DNA from 2 places in the Ornithinibacter aureus genome. Region 2 is predicted to be linked to the other one. Evidence: riboswitches for the same ligand, from Rfam matches in the RefSeq annotation. Region 2 holds a riboswitch; the other holds the start of a gene.
What was found. Region 2 has a riboswitch for cobalamin ahead of C8E84_RS00020 (magnesium chelatase ATPase subunit I). Riboswitches for the same ligand answer to the same signal wherever they lie in the genome.
Positions count from the first base shown of each region.

Region 1 (5,231 bases), 3.7 Mb from region 2:
GTCGATCAACTCGGCGGTCTGCTCGGCCAGGCGGTCGAGCGCGCTGACGGCGTCGGTGCGCTCCGCGGCCGGGATCAAGCCGAGGTGACGGGAGGGGGCGCTCACGCCCGCGTCGCGCGGAAGGACCCCCAGCACCGGCAGGCCGATGGCCTCGACGCTGCTGCGGACTTCGTGCGCGTGGCGCACCGATCCCGCCTTGTTGAGGATGACACCGACGACGTCGACACAGTGGTCGAAGGTGCGCAGACCGTGGAGCGTCGCCGCGATCGTGCGCGCGGCGGAGGAGATGTCCGCGACGAGGATCACCGGGCTGCGGGTGAGGGTGGCCAAGTGGGCCGTCGACGCGAAGCCGCCGGTGCCGATCCGGCCGTCGAAGAGCCCCATGACGCCTTCGATGACCGCCACGTCGGCGGGGTCGGGCGTCCGGGCGCCGTGGAGGAGCAGGGGAACGATGAGTTCCTCGGAGGTCAGCCAGGGATCGAGGTTGCGACCGGGGCGGCCGGTGGCGAGCGCGTGATAGCCGGGGTCGATGTAGTCCGGGCCGACCTTGGCCGGCGCGACAGCGTGCCCAGCCCGGCTCAGGGCAGCCATGATCCCGACGGCGATCGTGGTCTTGCCCTGACCCGACGCAGGTGCCGCGATGACGACCCGGGGCAGGGGGGTCGGTGTCACCACTCGATGCCCTTCTGGCCCTTCTGGCCCTTGTCGAACGGGTGGGCGATCTTGGTCATCTCGGTGGCGACGTCCGCGATCTCGAGGAGGCGGGGGTGTGGATCGCGGCCGGTGATGACCACGTGCTGGTAGCCGGGGCGGTCGGTCAGGGAGTCGACGACGTCGTCGATGTCGAGCCAACCCCACGTGAGCAGGTAGGTGAACTCGTCGAGGACATAGAGGGTGTGGGTCTCGTCGGCGAGGCGACGCTTGATCTCTTCCCAGCCCTCACGGGCGGCCTCGGCATGGTCCTCCTCGGTGCCGGCCTTGCGTGACCACGACCAGCCCGAGCCCATCTTGTGCCACTCGATCGGGCCGCCCTGGCCGGTGCTGCGGTTCACGTCGTCGAGAGCAGCCAGCGCTGCCTGCTCACCGATGCGCCACTTGGCCGACTTCACGAACTGGAACACGCCGATCGACCACCCCTGGTTCCAGCCGCGCAGGGCCAGGCCGAAGGCCGCCGTCGACTTCCCCTTCCCGGCGCCACCGTGGACGATGACGAGCGGACTGTTGCGGCGCTGTCGGGTGGTGAGGCCGTCCGCAGCCTGCACCGGTGTCACTCCCTTGGCCATCAGGCGGCCCTCCTGTCATTGATGAGCGCCACGAGGTGATCGGCGGCGATGTCTTCGAGGGGCACGTGCTCTGCGCCCATCCGGTCGGCGAGGTCCCTGGCCAGACCCATCCGGAAGCGGCCGGACTCGCAGTCGATCACGACGCTGTCGACGGCGACGTGCCCCCACTGGTCGGCGATGCGCTGTGCTCTGCCCAACGCATCGACGCCCGCCGTGGCGCGTCCGTCGGTGACGAGCACGAGCAGCGCCCGTCGACGTGGGTCCCTGATGCGCTCCAGCCCAAGGGTCTTCGCGGCCGTGGCGAGACCCTCGGCCAGGGGCGTGCGCCCGCCGTGGGGGAGTTCGGCCAGGCAGGCGGCGGCCGCCTCGACCGAGGAGGTCGGCGGCAACGCGAGGTCGGCACCGGTGCCTCGGAAGGTCACCAGGCCCACGCGATCGCGTCGCTGGTAGGCGTCCATGAGCAGCGACAGGACGGCCGTCTTGACCTCGGCCATCCGAGACCGGGCAGCCATCGACCCGGAGGCGTCGACGAGCAGCAGCACGAGGTTGGACTCCTTGCCCTGGGTGATCGCCGAGCGGAGGTCGCTCGCCCGGATCTCCAGTCGGCTCGTCCCGGTCGTCCCGGTCGTCCCGGTCGTCCCGGTCGTCCCGGTGGCGCGGGCGCCTCGCTCTCGGGCAGCGGCCGTGATGGTGGCGGTCAGATGGACCCGGCCCGTGCGCTCGCGGCTCGATCCGACCGTCCTGCCCCAGGTCGTGATCGCCCGGCTGCGTTTGCCGGCCGCTCCCGACCCCGTGCCCCGCACACTGAGGCGACGAATGCGGTACGGCTCGTGTGCTGCCGCCACGCCCTGGACGGGCGCCGGCGGGTCGGTCTCGGAGACCTCTCCGCCGCTCTCCGTGTCGGTGGGGTCCGGCGGTGTGCAGTCGGAGCGCTGATCGCGGGCGTCCTGCGCTCCCTCGTCGCAGTCCTGCGCCGACGGCGTCGTCATGGGGTCGCCCGAGTCGTCGTCCGCGGTGTCCGTCTCGTCGGAAGGCTCCTTCGGGCGCTCGGGCCGGTCCGGCTCGTCGGGCAGGTGAGGGTCTTCATCCTGAGGGTCCTGGGGGTCCTCCGGAGGCGGCGGCTCGTCGTCGCCGAGCAGGCGATCGAGCAGGTCCTCGTCCAGTCCCGGCGCGTCGAAGGGTGCACGCCGACGTCGGTGGGGGAGAGCGAGTTTGGCGGCGGTGCGGATGTCCTCCCGGGTGACGTCGGTGCGCCCCTCCCACGCCGCGTGGGCCACCGCAGCCCTCGCGGTCACGATGTCGGCACGCATCCCGTCGACCTCGAAGCCGGCGCAGACCGTGGCGATCTTGTCCAGCGCCCAGTCACTCAGACGCACGCGACGCAGGGCCTCCTGGGCGGACGCGATCCGGGCGGCCACATCGGCCTGCGCCACGGCATACGAGGTCTGGAAGGCGACCGGATCCTCATCGAAGGCGAGCCGCCGACGGACCACGTCCGCACGCTGCGCTGGGTCGCGGCTGGCCTTCACCTCGACGGTCAGGCCGAAGCGGTCGAGCAACTGCGGGCGAAGCTCGCCCTCCTCCGGGTTCATGGTGCCGATCAGGACGATGCGGGCAGGGTGGGACACCGACACCCCGTCGCGCTCGACGGTGTTGCGGCCCATGGCAGCGGCGTCGAGGAGCAGGTCGACGAGATGGTCGTGCAGGAGGTTGACCTCGTCGACATAGAGCAGACCACGGTGCGCCTGGGCGAGCAGCCCCGGCTCGAAAGCCGTTTCACCGTGACCGAGGGCCTTGCTGAGGTCGAGGGAGCCGATGACGCGATCCTCGGTGGCACCCACCGGGAGTTCGACCAGACGAGCTGGGCGGGTCGTCGATGCGGCGTCGGTGTGTGGCCCGTCGGGGCAGTCGGCGGCGGGCGACCGTGGGTCGCAGCCGAAGCGACATCCGTGGACGACCGCCTGGCGGGGCAGGATCTCGGCCAGAGCGCGCACCATCGTGGACTTCGCGGTGCCCTTCTCGCCGCGCACGAGCACGCCGCCGACCTCGGGGGAGACCGTGGTGAGGACGAGGGCGAGGGCCATCTCGTCGGCACCGACGATGGCGGCGAAGGGGTAGTTGGACACGGCGCTCCTCCTGGTGAGTGACCACGCTCACCGGCCGATTCGGCCGCCTCGGGGTCCCGGGGCGGCGTGACGCAGGAGGACGTCCTGGCTTCCGGTCTCCACGTCACGCGGCGAGCGGTCACAGTGGCGGGACCGCTCCGGAGTTGCACCGGTATTCCTCGCCCTGCGTCGCCCCGCATCCTCCCACATCGCCCACCCCGGGTCCGGCGAGGTCGATGTCTCATCGCACGTAGGCTGTCGCGCGTGATCGAGGTCGTGGGCATCGAGGATGCGGGCTGGGCGTCCGTGCCCGCCCGCGAGCAGGATCTCGTATGCCGTTCGCGGCACCTTGTCGGTGGCGCCCGACACCTGGCCCTGGTCCCCGAGATCGAGGGTCAGATCCGCACACCATGGCCCACACCGATGCGCGCCCAACTGCCAGCACTGTTCGAGCAGATCGGCACCGAGGGCGTCGTCGTGCTCGCCAGTGGTGACCCGCTGCGCTCGGGGGTCGCGAGCACCCTCATCGACCTGTTCGGCCGGGAGACGGTCCGGGTCCACCCTTCGCTGTCCTCGGAGACCCTGGCGCGGGCGCGGATGGGTTGGCCCGCCGAGGAGACGACGGTCGTGACCCTCGTCGGGCGCTCTGTCGATCGACTCCGCCGTCACCTCGACCCGCGTGCACGTCTCGTCGTCCTGTGCTCCGATGGCTCGACCCCCGCCGAGGTCGCCGCCCTTCTCGTCCAAGAGGGCTGTGGCAGTTCGCGGCTCACGGCGTGGTGGCACCTCGGAGGGCCCAAGGAGGGCAGCCGATCCGGCGCTGCACGGGACTGGGAGGTCGAGCCCACTCCTGATCTGGTCGTGCTCGCCGTCGAGGTGGACGACCTCGCGGCCGCCCGCTCGTCCTCGGGCCCCGCCCCCGGACGCCCAGAAGAGGCCTTCGATCACGACGGACAGATCACCAAGCGTGACGTGCGCGCGAGCGCGCTGGCCCATTTGCGTCCGACACCTGGGGCCACTCTCTGGGACCTCGGCGCCGGCTCGGGTGCGGTCGCGATCGAATGGGCACTGGCGGCCCGCTGCGCGCGAGCGGTGGCCCTCGAGCGCGACCCCGGTCGTGCCGCCCGGATCCGCGCCAACGCTGCACGTCTCGGGGTGCCGCGAGAGGTCGAGGTGGTCGAGGCCGACCACGGGGCCCTCTCCCCGGAAGGGGCGTCCGTCCTCGACGCGCTGCCCGACCCGGACGCGGTCTTCGTTGGCGGCGGTCTCACGAGCGAACTCGCCGACCTGGCGTGGGGTCGCCTCCGTCCGGGCGGACGTCTTGTCGCGCACGCCGTCACGCTCTCGGCCGAATCCGTCCTCGTCGCTGCCCACCAGCGCCACGGAGGCCACCTGACCAGGCTGAGTGTCGAGCACGCGACGCCGCTGGGTCCGCACCTGTCGTGGACCCCGGCCCGCGCGATCGTCCAGTGGAGCGCCCAGAAACCCGCCCCGCCCCACGAGCAAGGAATGTCATGACCGTTCATTTCATCGGGGCCGGTCCCGGTGCCGCCGACCTGCTCACCCTGCGCGCCGTCCGCCTGCTGCAGGAGAGTCCGATCTGCCTCTATGCCGGCACCTACATCGACGACGAGGTCCTCTCGCACTGCGGGCCGGAGACCGAACTCATCGACACGGCATACCTCAATCTCGACGCCATCACGGCCACCCTCGTCGCCGCCCACGACGCCGGTCATGACGTCGCCCGGCTGTGCTCGGGAGACCCGTCGATCTACTCGGCGATCGCCGAGCAGACGCGCCGTCTCGACGCCGCAGGGGTGCCCTGGGACCTCACCCCGGGCGT
Region 1 is NZ_VMSB01000001.1:3,677,974-3,683,204, forward strand. Features, by position in the region: gene cobBC (bifunctional hydrogenobyrinic acid a,c-diamide synthase/histidinol phosphate aminotransferase CobBC) at 1-672, opposite strand, end outside; gene cobO (cob(I)yrinic acid a,c-diamide adenosyltransferase) at 669-1,283, opposite strand; gene C8E84_RS17550 (VWA domain-containing protein) at 1,283-3,409, opposite strand; cobalamin riboswitch at 3,467-3,591, opposite strand; gene cbiE (precorrin-6y C5,15-methyltransferase (decarboxylating) subunit CbiE) at 3,653-4,906, shown strand; gene cobM (precorrin-4 C(11)-methyltransferase) at 4,903-5,231, shown strand, end outside.
Region 1: it holds a riboswitch for cobalamin, as region 2 does, so the genes downstream of both, C8E84_RS17550 (VWA domain-containing protein) here and C8E84_RS00020 (magnesium chelatase ATPase subunit I) in region 2, are expected to answer to the same signal.

Region 2 (4,806 bases):
ATCTCGGTGGCGACGTCCGCGATCTCGAGGAGGCGGGGGTGTGGATCGCGGCCGGTGATGACCACGTGCTGGTAGCCGGGGGCGGTCGGTCAGGGAGTCGACGACGTCGTCGATGTCGAGCCAACCCCACGTGAGCAGGTAGGTGAACTCGTCGAGGACATAGAGGGTGTGGGTCTCGTCGGCGAGGCGACGCTTGATCTCTTCCCAGCCCTCACGGGCGGCCTCGGCATGGTCCTCCTCGGTTGCCGGCCTTGCGTGACCACGACCAGCCCGAGCCCATCTTGTGCCACTCGATCGGGCCGCCCTGGCCGGTGCTGGCGGTTCACGTCGTCGAGAGCAGCCAGCGCTGCCTGCTCACCGATGCGCCACTTGGCCGACTTCACGAACTGGAACACGCCGATCGACCACCCCTGGTTCCAGCCGCGCAGGGCCAGGCCGAAGGCCGCCGTCGACTTCCCCTTCCCGGCGCCACCGTGGACGATGACGAGCGGACTGTTGCGGCGCTGTCGGGTGGTGAGGCCGTCCGCAGCCTGCACCGGTGTCACTCCCTTGGCCATCAGGCGGCCCTCCTGTCATTGATGAGCGCCACGAGGTGATCGGCGGCGATGTCTTCGAGGGGCACGTGCTCTGCGCCCATCCGGTCGGCGAGGTCCCTGGCCAGACCCATCCGGAAGCGGCCGGACTCGCAGTCGATCACGACGCTGTCGACGGCGACGTGCCCCCACTGGTCGGCGATGCGCTGTGCTCTGCCCAACGCATCGACGCCCGCCGTGGCGCGTCCGTCGGTGACGAGCACGAGCAGCGCCCGTCGACGTGGGTCCCTGATGCGCTCCAGCCCAAGGGTCTTCGCGGCCGTGGCGAGACCCTCGGCCAGGGGCGTGCGCCCGCCGTGGGGGAGTTCGGCCAGGCAGGCGGCGGCCGCCTCGACCGAGGAGGTCGGCGGCAACGCGAGGTCGGCACCGGTGCCTCGGAAGGTCACCAGGCCCACGCGATCGCGTCGCTGGTAGGCGTCCATGAGCAGCGACAGGACGGCCGTCTTGACCTCGGCCATCCGAGACCGGGCAGCCATCGACCCGGAGGCGTCGACGAGCAGCAGCACGAGGTTGGACTCCTTGCCCTGGGTGATCGCCGAGCGGAGGTCGCTCGCCCGGATCTCCAGTCGGCTCGTCCCGGTCGTCCCGGTCGTCCCGGTCGTCCCGGTCGTCCGGTGGCGCGGGCGCCTCGCTCTCGGGCAGCGGCCGTGATGGTGGCGGTCAGATGGACCCGGCCCGTGCGCTCGCGGCTCGATCCGACCGTCCTGCCCCAGGTCGTGATCGCCCGGCTGCGTTTGCCGGCCGCTCCCGACCCCGTGCCCCGCACACTGAGGCGACGAATGCGGTACGGCTCGTGTGCTGCCGCCACGCCCTGGACGGGCGCCGGCGGGTCGGTCTCGGAGACCTCTCCGCCGCTCTCCGTGTCGGTGGGGTCCGGCGGTGTGCAGTCGGAGCGCTGATCGCGGGCGTCCTGCGCTCCCTCGTCGCAGTCCTGCGCCGACGGCGTCGTCATGGGGTCGCCCGAGTCGTCGTCCGCGGTGTCCGTCTCGTCGGAAGGCTCCTTCGGGCGCTCGGGCCGGTCCGGCTCGTCGGGCAGGTGAGGGTCTTCATCCTGAGGGTCCTGGGGGTCCTCCGGAGGCGGCGGCTCGTCGTCGCCGAGCAGGCGATCGAGCAGGTCCTCGTCCAGTCCCGGCGCGTCGAAGGGTGCACGCCGACGTCGGTGGGGGAGAGCGAGTTTGGCGGCGGTGCGGATGTCCTCCCGGGTGACGTCGGTGCGCCCCTCCCACGCCGCGTGGGCCACCGCAGCCCTCGCGGTCACGATGTCGGCACGCATCCCGTCGACCTCGAAGCCGGCGCAGACCGTGGCGATCTTGTCCAGCGCCCAGTCACTCAGACGCACGCGACGCAGGGCCTCCTGGGCGGACGCGATCCGGGCGGCCACATCGGCCTGCGCCACGGCATACGAGGTCTGGAAGGCGACCGGATCCTCATCGAAGGCGAGCCGCCGACGGACCACGTCCGCACGCTGCGCTGGGTCGCGGCTGGCCTTCACCTCGACGGTCAGGCCGAAGCGGTCGAGCAACTGCGGGCGAAGCTCGCCCTCCTCCGGGTTCATGGTGCCGATCAGGACGATGCGGGCAGGGTGGGACACCGACACCCCGTCGCGCTCGACGGTGTTGCGGCCCATGGCAGCGGCGTCGAGGAGCAGGTCGACGAGATGGTCGTGCAGGAGGTTGACCTCGTCGACATAGAGCAGACCACGGTGCGCCTGGGCGAGCAGCCCCGGCTCGAAAGCCGTTTCACCGTGACCGAGGGCCTTGCTGAGGTCGAGGGAGCCGATGACGCGATCCTCGGTGGCACCCACCGGGAGTTCGACCAGACGAGCTGGGCGGGTCGTCGATGCGGCGTCGGTGTGTGGCCCGTCGGGGCAGTCGGCGGCGGGCGACCGTGGGTCGCAGCCGAAGCGACATCCGTGGACGACCGCCTGGCGGGGCAGGATCTCGGCCAGAGCGCGCACCATCGTGGACTTCGCGGTGCCCTTCTCGCCGCGCACGAGCACGCCGCCGACCTCGGGGGAGACCGTGGTGAGGACGAGGGCGAGGGCCATCTCGTCGGCACCGACGATGGCGGCGAAGGGGTAGTTGGACACGGCGCTCCTCCTGGTGAGTGACCACGCTCACCGGCCGATTCGGCCGCCTCGGGGTCCCGGGGCGGCGTGACGCAGGAGGACGTCCTGGCTTCCGGTCTCCACGTCACGCGGCGAGCGGTCACAGTGGCGGGACCGCTCCGGAGTTGCACCGGTATTCCTCGCCCTGCGTCGCCCCGCATCCTCCCACATCGCCCACCCCGGGTCCGGCGAGGTCGATGTCTCATCGCACGTAGGCTGTCGCGCGTGATCGAGGTCGTGGGCATCGAGGATGCGGGCTGGGCGTCCGTGCCCGCCCGCGAGCAGGATCTCGTATGCCGTTCGCGGCACCTTGTCGGTGGCGCCCGACACCTGGCCCTGGTCCCCGAGATCGAGGGTCAGATCCGCACACCATGGCCCACACCGATGCGCGCCCAACTGCCAGCACTGTTCGAGCAGATCGGCACCGAGGGCGTCGTCGTGCTCGCCAGTGGTGACCCGCTGCGCTCGGGGGTCGCGAGCACCCTCATCGACCTGTTCGGCCGGGAGACGGTCCGGGTCCACCCTTCGCTGTCCTCGGAGACCCTGGCGCGGGCGCGGATGGGTTGGCCCGCCGAGGAGACGACGGTCGTGACCCTCGTCGGGCGCTCTGTCGATCGACTCCGCCGTCACCTCGACCCGCGTGCACGTCTCGTCGTCCTGTGCTCCGATGGCTCGACCCCCGCCGAGGTCGCCGCCCTTCTCGTCCAAGAGGGCTGTGGCAGTTCGCGGCTCACGGCGTGGTGGCACCTCGGAGGGCCCAAGGAGGGCAGCCGATCCGGCGCTGCACGGGACTGGGAGGTCGAGCCCACTCCTGATCTGGTCGTGCTCGCCGTCGAGGTGGACGACCTCGCGGCCGCCCGCTCGTCCTCGGGCCCCGCCCCCGGACGCCCAGAAGAGGCCTTCGATCACGACGGACAGATCACCAAGCGTGACGTGCGCGCGAGCGCGCTGGCCCATTTGCGTCCGACACCTGGGGCCACTCTCTGGGACCTCGGCGCCGGCTCGGGTGCGGTCGCGATCGAATGGGCACTGGCGGCCCGCTGCGCGCGAGCGGTGGCCCTCGAGCGCGACCCCGGTCGTGCCGCCCGGATCCGCGCCAACGCTGCACGTCTCGGGGTGCCGCGAGAGGTCGAGGTGGTCGAGGCCGACCACGGGGCCCTCTCCCCGGAAGGGGCGTCCGTCCTCGACGCGCTGCCCGACCCGGACGCGGTCTTCGTTGGCGGCGGTCTCACGAGCGAACTCGCCGACCTGGCGTGGGGTCGCCTCCGTCCGGGCGGACGTCTTGTCGCGCACGCCGTCACGCTCTCGGCCGAATCCGTCCTCGTCGCTGCCCACCAGCGCCACGGAGGCCACCTGACCAGGCTGAGTGTCGAGCACGCGACGCCGCTGGGTCCGCACCTGTCGTGGACCCCGGCCCGCGCGATCGTCCAGTGGAGCGCCCAGAAACCCGCCCCGCCCCACGAGCAAGGAATGTCATGACCGTTCATTTCATCGGGGCCGGTCCCGGTGCCGCCGACCTGCTCACCCTGCGCGCCGTCCGCCTGCTGCAGGAGAGTCCGATCTGCCTCTATGCCGGCACCTACATCGACGACGAGGTCCTCTCGCACTGCGGGCCGGAGACCGAACTCATCGACACGGCATACCTCAATCTCGACGCCATCACGGCCACCCTCGTCGCCGCCCACGACGCCGGTCATGACGTCGCCCGGCTGTGCTCGGGAGACCCGTCGATCTACTCGGCGATCGCCGAGCAGACGCGCCGTCTCGACGCCGCAGGGGTGCCCTGGGACCTCACCCCGGGCGTGCCGGCCTATGCCGCGACGGCCGCGCTCATCGGGCGTGAACTGACGGTGCCCGAGGTGGCCCAGTCGGTCGTCCTGACGCGCGCGCAGAAGGACTCGACCACGATGCCGCCGGGGGAGACCCTGGCGGCCTTCGCCGCGACCAATGCCACCCTCGTCCTGCACCTGGCGATCCGACACACCCGGCGGCTGGCCGATGAGCTCAGTGCCCACTACGGGGCCAACTGCCCGGTCGTCGTCGGCTCGCAGGTCACCCAGCCCGAGGAACTGATCCTGCGCGGCACCCTCGCCGACATCGCCGACC
Region 2 is NZ_VMSB01000001.1:196-5,001, forward strand. Features, by position in the region: partial or broken gene cobO (cob(I)yrinic acid a,c-diamide adenosyltransferase) at 1-557, opposite strand, end outside; gene C8E84_RS17945 (VWA domain-containing protein) at 557-1,051, opposite strand; gene C8E84_RS00020 (magnesium chelatase ATPase subunit I) at 976-2,682, opposite strand; cobalamin riboswitch at 2,740-2,864, opposite strand; gene cbiE (precorrin-6y C5,15-methyltransferase (decarboxylating) subunit CbiE) at 2,926-4,179, shown strand; gene cobM (precorrin-4 C(11)-methyltransferase) at 4,176-4,806, shown strand, end outside.